DNA from 3 places in the Photobacterium sp. GB-210 genome. Region 2 is predicted to be linked to each of the others. Evidence: predicted binding sites of a transcription regulator. Region 2 holds the regulator's gene; each other region holds the start of a gene.
What was found. The regulator PurR, encoded in region 2, represses purine synthesis genes. The targets are predictions, from matches to a motif close to TNANGNAAACGTTTNCNTNA.

Region 1 (4,376 bases), on a different contig from region 2:
ATTACTGCGCGTTATGCGTTAGAGCAAGGACGAGAAGTGTTTGCCCTTCCAGGCTCTATCTATAATGCGCAAAGTCGAGGCTGTAATGCATTGATAAAATCTGGTGCTAAACTGGTAGAAAGCCCCGCAGATATCTTTAATGAAGTCGGAACCTTAACTGAGTGCGCAATAAATAACCAAATAGGCTTGCCTTTTCCACAACCTGAAAATGAAGAATTGCCATTTCCAGCTCTGTTGGCTAACGTAGGCACCGAAGCAACACCCGTAGATGTAGTTGCTGAACGCTGTGAACAGCCTGTCCATGAAGTATTAACCCAACTTTTAGAGTTGGAATTACTGGGCCTGGTCAGTGCAGTACCTGGTGGTTATGTCAGAACGAGGAGGAGCTAGTCATGATGGACATTCTTATGTACCTGTTTGAAACTTACATCCAAAGTGATGCTGAGTTGATGTTTGATCAAGATGAACTTTCCGAAGAGTTAATTCGTGCTGGGTTCCATCAAGATGATATTTATAAAGCGCTTAATTGGTTAGAACAACTCGCAGCGTTACAAGAAACTGAACATACTCCTTATGTAAATAACTGCGCAGCAACATCAATGCGTGTGTATACCGAGCAAGAGATGATCCGTATGGATGTCACTTGTCGCGGTTTCTTGATGTATCTTGAGCAAATCCATGTGCTAAATGCCGATACCCGTGAAATGGTGATTGATCGGATCATGGAGCTCGATACCAATGAATTTTCATTAGATGATTTGAAGTGGATTATCTTAATGGTGCTGTTTAATGCCCCCGGTAATGAAACAGCGTATAGCCAGATGGAAGAGTTGCTATACGGTGCGGAAGACGGTGCAGTGCATTAAAATTAGCGGGCCTTAAAGTGGCCCGTTATTGTATCTATGCTATTTGTCGCGATAGCGTGTAAAACGCGATATTCCTTTTTAAGCGAGCAGTAATGACAACCAATAACCCACCTTTATTCTCTGCCCATGAGCAGGCGTTATCACATACACCGTGCCCACAATGTGGTGGCGAATTAGTGATGCGATTTGGTAAGCGTGGTCCTTTTCTTGGTTGCGATCATTATCCGAGTTGTGACTATATTCAGCCATTAAATCACAACGATGGACATGTAGTGAAAGAGCTCGATATGCCTTGTCCTGAATGTGAGAGCTCATTGGTATTACGCCAAGGTCGTTATGGAATGTTTATTGGGTGTTCAGCATACCCTGCTTGTCACTATTTAGCCTCAACGGAAAAGAAAGCAGAGAATACCGATGTTGGATGTCCTGAATGTCATAAAGGCCATTTAACTGAGCGTAAATCCCGTTATGGCAAAGTGTTTTACGCCTGTGATCAGTATCCAAGCTGTCGCTTTGCTGTGAATAACAAACCCGTTGTCGGTACGTGCCTACAATGTGGCTTTGGTTTGCTAATTGAAAAGAAATTAGCCAGTGGTGTGAAACTGCAATGTGCAGATAGAAAGTGCCATGCTTATCAAGATCCTGATAGTGTTGATAAAACAGCATAAAAAAAGCCTGCTCAGACGCAGGCTTTTTAAATTGGAGTAAATATTAACGCGGCAGTGCGGGGAAATCCTTCTCATCCAGCAAGCTTGATAACATGATCAAACGATACTGCAATTGCTCTGGTGTATCAGCACACACGTTAATGTGCCCCATTTTACGCCCTGCTCGTTTTTCTTTACCGTACCAGTGTACATGGCAACCTTCTTGGGCATAAACCGCATCAGGAATGCTATCTAAACCTAAGATATTGATCATCGCACTTGGACGAATGAGTTGAGTACTACCAAGAGGAAAATCACATACCGCGCGTAAGTGGTTTTCAAACTGACATGTTTCTGCACCTTGCTGTGTCCAGTGGCCTGAGTTATGAACCCGTGGTGCGATTTCGTTTACCAGTAGTTCGCCATCGAGATCGAAAAACTCGATAGCTAACACGCCGACATAATCAAGGCTATTAGCGACGGCACGGAACATGTTATCGGCTTGCGCTTGCAGTGGTGAATCACCCACAATCGCAGTTGATAAACTCAGTACGCCATCAGTATGGACATTCTCAGTTAAGTTAAATACCTGAATATCACCACTGCGATTACGGGCACCAATCAATGATACTTCGCGTTGAAAAGGAATAAATTGCTCAGCAACAATAGCCTGATTAGGAGAATCAGCAATACATTGCGCCATTTCAGGCCAAATATCATCAATCTGTGCGCTTTCTTTTAAGCGCCACTGCCCTTTACCGTCGTAGCCACCTAATGCACTTTTTAACACCAGCGGTAACCCGATTTTTTCAATTGCAGTAAGAAGATCTGCACGTTCAGTGATTTCATGGTATTTAGCATTGCGCACGCCAGCATTATCTAATAACGCTTTTTCTAGACGACGATCGCCACCGGCTTTGATTGCTTCTGGCGTTGGGAAGAACTTCTCGCTGGCAGCACAAATATCTAAAATATCGTGAGGAATATGTTCAAACTCGGCAGTAATCGCATCAACGTCATTAATCGCTTCAACGAGCGAGTTCGACATTGCTTGTTGGGTAAGAGGATGAACCACTTTATCACTCTCTACATCATAAGCGATCACATTGATGTTAAGAGGAGCGCCAGCCAGTGCCATCATACGGGCAAGTTGGCCAGCACCAAGGACTAGCACATTATTCATTATGCATCCTCTGCTGGATTTGGGTTGCTTAATACCGTTTCTGTTTGCTCTTTGCGGAAAGCATCAATAGCGGCCAGTACTTGCTCATCTTGAGTGCCGATAATTTGTGCGGCTAAGAGACCTGCATTGGCAGCCCCTGCATCACCAATTGCTAAGGTACCAACAGCAATACCTTTGGGCATTTGAACGATAGAAAGCAATGAATCCATTCCTTTTAGTGCACGTGATTGCACTGGTACGCCTAATACAGGCACGCTAGTGAAAGCCGCTGTCATCCCCGGTAAGTGAGCTGCACCGCCAGCACCAGCGATGATCACTTTAATGCCACGCTCTTGTGCACTTTCAGCGTATTCGGTTAATAAATGTGGCGTGCGGTGAGCCGAAACGACCTTTGTCTCATAAGGAACATTGAAACGATCAAGCATCTCAGCCGCATGTTGCATGGTTGGCCAATCAGATTTTGAACCCATGATAATTCCAACTTTCATCTCATTCTCCTTCAGGTCATAACTTAACATCGTGTTGATGGCTGCATTATACGGTGATTTAGCTCAAAGGAAAACGTTTGCGTCATGAATATTGACTGTCTTATAACCGAGCATGGAGTTGTGACTAAGGAGTAGGTAGAATGAAATTGAGAAAGTAAAACAACAATATTTGCTGAACAAATAATGAGGATACTGTGGAGAATTTTGCTCAAGTCGTCGCAGCTTTAAAGCAAGGTGAAGTGATCGGGTACCCAACCGAAGCGGTGTTTGGTGTCGGCTGTGATCCGGATAATCAAGAAGCGGTTGAAAAACTATTAGCGATCAAACAACGCCCAGTGGAAAAGGGCTTAATTTTGATCGCGGCGAATTACGATCAGCTGCTGTCATATATTGATGAAAACCAATTGACCGAACAACAAAAGCAAACCGTGATGGCAACATGGCCAGGGCCTGTGACTTGGGTAATGCCGACTAAGCCTAATGTTCCCTCGTTTTTAACGGGGCAATTTACTACGATTGCGGTACGTGTGAGTGATCATCCACTCGTGCAACGCTTATGTTTGGAGTTTGGTAAACCTATTACCTCAACCAGCGCAAATTTAACAGGCCAAGAGCCAGGTCGAACAGCGCAAGAGGTTGAACAACAGTTAGGGCATTGTTTAGCTGCAATCTTGCAAGGTGAAACAGGCGGACGTACCAATCCTTCCGAGATACGTGATGCGCTTAATGGCAATATCTTCCGTCAAGGGTAAGGGATAAAGAGTATGGATAGCCAAGTAGATAAAAGTGCAGTTAAAGCCTTTTTGTTGGATTTACAAGATCGTATTTGCCAAGCATTAGAGCAACAAGAAACAACCGTCGCGTTTGAACAAGACCAATGGCAGCGTGAAGAAGGTGGCGGTGGTCGTAGTCGTGTATTACGTGATGGCGAAATCTTCGAGCAAGCAGGTGTGAATTTTTCTCATGTTTATGGTGCTGAAATGCCAGCTTCTGCAACAGCACATCGCCCAGAATTAGCAGGTCGTCGTTTTGAAGCGATGGGCGTGTCATTGGTTATTCACCCTCGCAACCCTTATGTGCCAACCTCTCATGCCAATGTTCGCTTCTTTATCGCAGAAAAAGACGGTGAAGCTCCGGTTTGGTGGTTTGGTGGTGGCTTTGATCTTACCCCGTTCTATCCTTTCGAAGAAGA
Region 2 (4,376 bases):
TTGTTTGAATTCCTTTTCAGTTTCAGCATTTGCACGTAAGTGAAGTTTATCGTTCACAACTAATGCAAACATTGTATCACCAGAAAAAATGCCAAAACCGCCAAACATCGACCGTGATTTTATTGAACCAAAATGGTCAAATAATTTTAATGAATCTTTTAATATTGGTTTATCCATGCTTCTACTCGGTGAAAAAATATGAGTGTCACCTAAACATTAAGAGCGAGGAAATAGATTAATTAATCTACACATTGATACTGTCAATATATTGTTAAGTTTGTGTCATAATATTGTCGGTTCAATAATAATCCTTCGGTAACCCCGCTACCTTGAATTATTAACATAATTTTTAGGCCGGTGGTTTTGCGTCTTAATCTTTCAATTAATTTGCCAGTTCGTGACTATATAAAGTTATATTAAATAATACTTTTAATATTAAATCTAAGCTCTCAAAAATGTGATATTGGTTCAGGTATTTGTTCTTAGCTTATTTTAATAAGCTTTATAATTATAAATACTCATGATTGTTTTTTATAAGTAAAAAAAAAGCCAACAAGGTTAACTTATCGGCTTTTCCTTAACATAGAAAGATAAATTTTATTAGTTGAGATCTTTAACCGATTTTCTCTCAACAAGTTTAGGCGTCATTTCAAAGGTTTGACGCTCATGATTCTTGTCTTTCACACGCTCTAGCAAGATTTCGATGGCCTTTTTACCTAAACGACGTTTAGGCTGGTGGATAGTTGTTAGCGGTGGCGCAAAGTAGGGCGCAAGGTCAATGTTATCGTAGCCAATGATTGAGATATCATCAGGAACACGCAGACCTGCCTGTTCAAAGGTACTGATCAGAGCCATGGCCATAATGTCGTTAAAGCAGAAGATAGCAGTAGGGCGATCTTCCATTGCGATAAACTTATCAGCAGCTTCAACGGCTGACTCACACTCAAAGTCACCGTCAAGTAGCCAATTAGCATTAACAGTGAGATCTGCTTCTTTCATCGCTTTACGGAAGCCCTTTAGGCGCTCTTGACAAGTAGACTTATCAACTTGCCCAGATAAACAGCCAATTTTCTTATGACCATTTTCAATAAGGTGCTTAGTCGCAATATAACCGCCGTTTTCAGCGTTATCTAGAATATTATCAGTATGTGGGCTTTCTGGGCCCCAGTCCATGATAACCATAGGAAGATCATTTTTACGCTCAAGTAAATCGAGCAGCATTTGATCCAGATCGCTGCACATAACCAATAGGCCATCAACACGCTTTTCAGAAAGCATACGTAAGTAATCACGTTGTTTTTCTAAGTTACCTTCGGTGTTACATAAGATCAGTGTGTAGCCTGCACCATAACAATATTCTTCAACACCATGCACAACTTCGGCAAAAAATGGGTTAGTCGATTTAGTGACTAACATGCCGATAGTACGTGTTGTATTACATTTTAAGCTTCGCGCTACTGCACTTGGGGCGTAGTTAAGTTCATCTACTGCAGCCAAAACTTTTTGTTGCGTTGCTTCTGCAACAAAGCGTGTTTTATTAATCACGTGCGACACTGTAGTAGTTGATACACCTGCCATACGTGCAACGTCTTTAATGGTTGCCATATTTATTCTTCTTATCATGGTCAGATTAGGATCTGACAAAGGTTTTTGATACCAAATTGATTAATTACGTAGTCTATGGCTTACGAGTTCACTCGCAGAGATGAAGATCCTTTAGTTATTAGCTACTTAATTATTCAATTTGATACCGAATTATAGGGTGTTGCAATTATCATGGATCATAAACAACTAAAGCCGCAGTAAAATGCGGCATTAGAAGATAGAAACTATTTTTACACTAATTACACATGTAATCGCTTGCGATCACATTTTACTGTGTGTTTTGCGTTGTGCAATCTTTCTATTCAACTTGATTGAATTAATTGATCATTAACCGTAAAAACTCGATGTTTGTCATGCTAATAGCTTCAATTTATTGTGTATATCTAGTCATTAATAGATAAAACGTTAAAAAACAGAATGATTGGCTGATAAAAGATAAGGAAAATCACCACTTGGATGAGTATGAACACTGACAGGCCAACCATATAAGGTATCTATTACTTCAGGAGTAAGAACTTGTGTTGGCGTTCCGTCGGCTTTTATTTCTCCTTCGTTAAGGAAAATCATCCGATCAGTGTATTGGGCTGCAAGGTTTAAATCGTGCAATACCACAATTACAGCGGCGCCTTGTATAGCCATATTTTGGGCAATTTGTAAGGTGTGGTGCTGGTGGGCGAGATCGAGTGCTGAGGTGGGTTCATCTAACATCAAGATACATTTATCACCGGCTTTACTGAGTTGTGTTAAAACCCGGGCAAGGTGTACACGCTGTTTTTCACCCCCCGATAAGGTGGGGTAGAGACGTTTAGCTAAATTGTTAATATCAACATATTGCATGCTTGATGCTGTTGCATCTTTCAGTTCAGGCGAAGTGAGCTGCAATGGAATTGCGCCTAGCTCGACAACTTCTTTCGCGGTAAAGGCAAACGATAATGCGCTATGTTGTGGAAGGACACCTAAGTGACATGCCAATTCTTCCCGAGCCCAATTATTAAGCGGTTGATCAAAGAAAGAAACCGTGCCTGATTTTGGCGTAATCTCACCACATAATACTTTTAACAGGGTACTTTTACCTGCACCGTTTGGCCCAAGTAATGCGGTGACTTCTCCTGCGTGAATATCAATATCAAGATGATTTAGCAGGACTTTATCACCGAATTGTAATGATAAGTCGCGAGCCTGAATAACACAGACTTTGTCGCTACTTGCTGTAAAATCGACCTTTGCTGAATGATTTAACGTCATGACATCTGACTCTTTTGATTAACTAATAAATAGATAAAGAAAGGCGCGCCTAACATGGCGGTGATGATCCCAACCGGCAGTTCTTGAGGCGAGAATGCGCTTCGAGCAATCATATCGGCAACCAAGAGGATTAATCCGCCAAGTAAAGCCGAAATTGGCAATAAGGTTCTATGATTTGGACCAGTTAGCATTCTCCCCACATGAGGAATAACCAAGCCAATAAAGCCAATCGGGCCACAAACGGCAACAGTCATACCCACTCCCGCAGCACATGTAATAATTAAATTACGTTTTAGTTTTTGGGTGTTAACCCCCATATGTCGAGCTTCAGCTTCGCCTAATAACAACGCGTTTAAATTACTGGTATGACGATAAAAATAGGTAAAGAGTAACCCGAATGTGCAATAGGCGAGAATAATGCCTGTCCATGTTGCACCAGCCAGTGAACCCATTGACCACAATGATAAATCACGTAAGGCTTGATCGTCGGCAACATAATTGAGTAACCCAAGCCCTGCGCCTGAAATTGCGGTTATCGCGACACCAGCGAGTAGCATGATCATCACCGATGTGCCGTTTTTATCTGTGCCTAAGCGATAAACTAAAACGGTGCTGATTGCGCCGCCAATAAAGGCAAAAATAGGCACAATAGCGAAGTTTAAAAGCTGAGGGAATGATGCGGTGAGAGGGGCAAATAAGACAATGGCCAATGCAGCACCTAAGCCTGCACCGCCAGTGATTCCGATGATCCCAGGATCTGCAAGCGGGTTGCGAAACAGTCCCTGTAGTACAGCGCCACATACAGCTAAAATTGCACCGATAGCAAAACAGAGAAGTGTACGTGGTAAACGAATTTGATGGATCACTAGGCTGACATGTTTAGCAAGTTCATGATCACCGGGTAATAGTGCTAACAAACTTTGTTTATAACTGATCGCCATAGGACCTATAACAATAGAAGAAAGCCCTGTAAAAATAAGTAAGGCGATACTTATTATATAAATATGATGGGCTGAGAAGCGTTTTGCATACATGTAACAACAACCTTACGCACGAATAAATAGGGAAGATAGAGGCGTAATTTAAGGATAAATAGCCTGATTAAGCTTTAAAGCTTCATTAACACTCTCGAGTCCTAAACCACCAATGAGCGCAGTACTTTTTATTGTGAGTAATGCATTATTTGTTGCAGCCGGTGTTGCGGCAATTAATGGCATTTGGGCAATAAGATCTTGCATGTTTTTGATCTTGCTAGCTGTACGTGTGCTCAACAAAATAATATCTGGTTGCATGGTAACCAGCGCTTCACCAGAAATAGGCTTGTAGTTACTGATTGATGTTGCAGCAGGGTTTTTAGCACCAGCAAGTGTAATGATGCTATCTGCAGTAGTATTACTTCCTGCAATGTTAATTGGGCGACCATCATGGATCATTAAGAACAAGACTTTTTTAGGAGTCTTAATATTGGCTGTTGCAGTATTAATTTTATCTAGCTGAACATTAAGCTTTTGTTTTAGCTTTTCAGC
Region 3 (4,376 bases), on a different contig from region 2:
CAGTGTATTTTCACTTTTTTGCAAAAATTCCACTCTATTAAAGGGGATCACAATGCGCATCATTCTTCTGGGCGCTCCAGGTGCAGGTAAAGGTACTCAAGCTCAATTCATCATGGAAAAGTTTGGTATTCCTCAAATTTCAACTGGTGACATGCTACGTGCAGCTATCAAAGCGGGTACTGAACTAGGCAAGCAAGCGAAATCAGTGATCGATGCAGGTCAATTGGTATCTGACGATATCATTCTTGGTCTTGTAAAAGAGCGTATTGCGGCAGATGATTGCGCAAAAGGCTTCCTACTAGATGGTTTCCCACGCACAATTCCTCAAGCTGATGGTCTAAAAGAAAACGGTGTTAACGTTGATTACGTTATCGAGTTTGATGTGGCTGACGATGTGATCGTTGAGCGTATGGCGGGTCGTCGTGCTCACCTTCCTTCTGGTCGTACTTACCACGCTGTTTACAACCCACCAAAGGTTGAAGGTAAAGATGACGTAACAGGTGAAGATCTTGTTATCCGTGAAGACGACAAAGAAGAAACAGTTCGTGCACGTCTAAATGTTTACCACACACAAACTGCACCTCTTATCGAGTACTATGGTAAAGAAGCGGCAGCGGGTAACACGAAATACCTTAAGTTTGATGGTACACTTCCTGTTGCTGAAGTGAGCGCTGAGCTAGAAAAAGCATTAGCTTAATATTGATATAGGCTGTTTTAGATAGCTTGTAACAATGAAAAAAACGGGCTTACCTATTGGTATAGTCCGTTTTTTTATGGTTTAAATAGGGGTTAATAAAGGCGGGATACGTCTTTTTCTGATCAAAGTGATCTAAAAGCGATCAGCCTTCGTTTAGCTTCGGTTGCATGATTAATATTTTTTGATCAGAAAGCTTGGTTTAGGACAGATAAGAGCGAAAACCGATGAATAAAGACAATAAAAAATACGGTGTATTGTTAGTTAACTTAGGTACGCCTGATGCACCGACGGCGGCTGGGGTGAAACAATTTCTATCTCAATTTTTACACGATCACCGTGTCGTCGATATGACTCGCTGGTTATGGTGCCCCATTTTACACGGCGTAATTTTGCCGATTCGCTCACCGAAAGTTGCTAAATTATATCAATCTGTTTGGATGGAAGATGGCTCACCATTGATGGTGTATTCAAAACGCCAACAAAAAGCATTAACAGAGATACTTCAAGTCCCAGTTGAACTGGGTATGACTTATGGTAATCCGAGTACTCAGGCTGGTTTGGAGCGTCTAAAGCAGCAAGGTTGTGATAAGGTTTTAGTTTTACCGTTATATCCTCAGTATTCAGGTACTACCACCGCTGCTGTATTTGATCGTATTGCGAAAGACTTAAAGTCCATATCGTATATCCCAGAGTTGCGCTTTATTAATCATTATTACGATCACCCTGATTATATTTCAGCGTTAGCCGAGACGGCTAAAACGGTGTGGGCAGAAAAAGGCGAGCCTGATTACTTATTATGTTCATATCACGGTATTCCTAAACGTTATGCTGATAATGGCGATCCGTATCCCGATCATTGTAATGGTACAACGGAGCTATTAGCGAAGATGCTTGAGATGCCGCGTGAAAAAATGAGCATGAGCTATCAGTCTATTTTTGGACGTGAAGAATGGTTAAAACCGTATACGGAAGGCACGATAAAATCATTGGCAGAGAAAGGTGTAAAACGCCTTGATGTTATGTGTCCTGCGTTCTCTGTTGATTGTTTAGAAACCCTTGAAGAAATTGCAGAGCAGTGCAAAGAAGTGTTCATTGAAGCGGGTGGGGTAGAATTTAATTTGATCCCTTGCCTTAATGATAGCCAGGCACATATTACAATGATGGAAAACTTGGTGAAACAACATGTTCAAGGTTGGGAATAGTCAGTTTTTATTCTGTAACTTACATTGACGATAACGTTTACGCTCTCATTTGTGTTGATATATCTCAAAACCAATGAGAGCTTTTGCTTTTATGTTCTATATTCTGTGATAGAATTCGCAAAATTTACAACTTGATAGCGCATAGACATGAAATTTCCAGGCCAACGAAAATCTAAGCATTACTTTCCGGTACATGCTCGCGATCCACTTTTAAGTCAAACGAAACAAGAGAAGCGTCTAGCACGTACTCATGTTGTCGGTATTGACCAAACATTGGTAGATATTGAAGCTTATGTGGATGATGAATTCCTGGAACGCTATGAGTTAAGTAAAGGCCATTCTTTGGTTATTACTGATGAAAAAGCAGAAGCGCTATATCAAGAGCTAAAAGAGAACAACCTTGTTACTCACGAGTTTGCTGGTGGCACGATTGGTAATACGCTACACAACTATTCTGTGTTAGCGGATGATAAATCTGTTCTTCTAGGCGTGATGAGTAAAGACATTGAGATCGGTAGTTACGCGTACCGTTACCTTTGTAATACATCAAGCCGCATGGATATGAACTACCTTCAACCTGTTGACGGTCCTATTGGTCGTTGTTTTGCTCTTATTTCAAAAGACGGTGAACGTACCTTCGCTATCAACGAAGGTAAGATGAACCAACTTGAACCTGATAGCATTCCTGAACATGTGTTTGAAAATGCGTCTGCACTTGTGTTAACGGCGTATTTAGTGCGTTGTAAGCCTGGCGATCCTATGCCAGCGGCAACAATGCGCGCCATTGAATATGCGAAAAAATACGATGTACCTGTGGTATTAACATTAGGTACAAAGTTCGTTATTCAAGACGATCCACAATGGTGGCGCGACTTCCTTCGTGATCATGTAACAGTTGTTGCAATGAATGAAGATGAAGGTGAAGCGTTAACTGGTGAGTCTGATCCGCTTGTAGCAGCTGATAAAGCATTAGAATGGGTTGATCTTGTTCTTTGTACTGCAGGCCCTGTAGGTTTATATACCGCAGGTTACACTGATGATAACGCTAAGCGTGAAACAAGTTTACCGTTACTTCCAGGTGATATTGCTGAGTTTAACCGCTATGAATTTAGCCGACCAATGCTTAAAACGGCGTGTGAGAATCCAATTAAGGCGTATTCACATATTGCTCCTTATATGGGCGGTCCTGAGCGTATTAAGAATACTAACGGTGCTGGTGATGGTGCACTTTCAGCATTACTGCATGATATGTCTGCAAACCGCTACCATAAAGAAAACGTGCCGAACTCGAGTAAGCACCAACATTCTTTCCTAACTTATTCATCGTTCTCACAGGTTTGTTTATATTCAAACCGTGTAAGCTACGAAGTCTTGGCTCAGTATTCTCCACGTTTATCTCGTGGTCTGCCAGAGCGTGAAGATAGTTTGGAAGAAGCATACTGGGAACGTTAAGTTTCATATAGATATAAAAAAACCGCCAACACATTTTCGTGCTTGGCGGTTTTTTATTAGCTGCAGTTTAGAGCAAACTTATTTTTTATAAGCTTCGTTATGTACAGCTGCTACTGCACGACCTGATGGGTCTGCTGCGTTCTTAAAGCTCTCATCCCATTCAATCGCTTTTGCACTTGAACAAGCAATCGATGGACCACCCGGTACACATTTTGCCGCACTTTCTAGCGGGAACAACTCTTCAAAGATCTCACGGTATGCGTAACCTTCTTTGGTTGTTGGTGTGTTGTAAGGGAAGCGGTAAGCCGCTGTTTCAAGCTGTTGATCCGTTACTTTTTCTTCAGCCACTTCTTTTAGCGTATCAATCCAGCTGTAACCTACACCATCAGAGAACTGCTCTTTTTGACGCCATGCGATAGATTCTGGTAGGTAGTGCTCAAAACACTCACGTAAGATGTGTTTTTCCATCTTACCGTTACCACACATTTTATCTTCAGGGTTCAGACGCATTGCCACATCGATAAATTCTTTATCTAGGAATGGTACTCGGCCTTCAACACCCCATGCCGCTAACGATTTGTTTGCTCGTGCACAGTCAAACATGTTCAGAGCAAGCAATTTACGTACAGTTTCTTCATGGAACTCTTTCGCGTTCGGTGCTTTATGGAAGTATAAGTAGCCACCAAAGATTTCATCTGCACCTTCACCAGAAAGTACCATCTTGATACCCATTGCCTTGATTTTACGACCCATTAGGAACATTGGGGTAGAAGCACGAATGGTTGTCACATCGTAAGTTTCAATGTGATAAATCACATCACGGATAGCATCTAGACCTTCTTGAATCGTGTAAGTCATTTCATGGTGAACGGTACCAATTTTATCTGCAACTTCACGCGCTGCTTTTAAATCAGGGGCACCTTCAAGACCCACGGCAAAAGAGTGAAGTTGAGGCCACCATGCTTCAGATTGGTCATTATCCTCAATACGCATTGCAGCAAAGCGTTTTGCCACAGCTGATGTAA

Region 1: the regulator PurR is predicted to act here: its motif matches at 3,250-3,269, upstream of purE (5-(carboxyamino)imidazole ribonucleotide mutase).
Region 3: the regulator PurR is predicted to act here: its motif matches at 1,925-1,944, upstream of C9J38_RS01445 (inosine/guanosine kinase).

The regions. Positions count from the first base shown of each region.
Region 1 is NZ_PYNU01000018.1:2,588-6,963, reverse strand. It holds gene dprA (DNA-processing protein DprA) at 1-390, shown strand, start outside; gene C9J38_RS16565 (DUF494 family protein) at 393-866, shown strand; gene C9J38_RS16560 (topoisomerase DNA-binding C4 zinc finger domain-containing protein) at 959-1,534, shown strand; gene C9J38_RS16555 (5-(carboxyamino)imidazole ribonucleotide synthase) at 1,578-2,696, opposite strand; gene purE (5-(carboxyamino)imidazole ribonucleotide mutase) at 2,696-3,184, opposite strand; gene C9J38_RS16545 (L-threonylcarbamoyladenylate synthase) at 3,379-3,936, shown strand; gene hemF (oxygen-dependent coproporphyrinogen oxidase) at 3,949-4,376, shown strand, end outside.
Region 2 is NZ_PYNU01000002.1:688,625-693,000, forward strand. It holds gene C9J38_RS06690 (TfoX/Sxy family DNA transformation protein) at 1-177, opposite strand, end outside; cyclic di-GMP riboswitch class I at 312-402, opposite strand; gene purR (HTH-type transcriptional repressor PurR) at 601-1,605, opposite strand; gene C9J38_RS06700 (heme ABC transporter ATP-binding protein) at 2,011-2,850, opposite strand; gene C9J38_RS06705 (iron ABC transporter permease) at 2,847-3,884, opposite strand; gene C9J38_RS06710 (hemin ABC transporter substrate-binding protein) at 3,933-4,376, opposite strand, start outside.
Region 3 is NZ_PYNU01000001.1:278,776-283,151, forward strand. It holds gene adk (adenylate kinase) at 53-697, shown strand; gene hemH (ferrochelatase) at 922-1,899, shown strand; gene C9J38_RS01445 (inosine/guanosine kinase) at 2,047-3,351, shown strand; gene asnB (asparagine synthase B) at 3,430-4,376, opposite strand, start outside.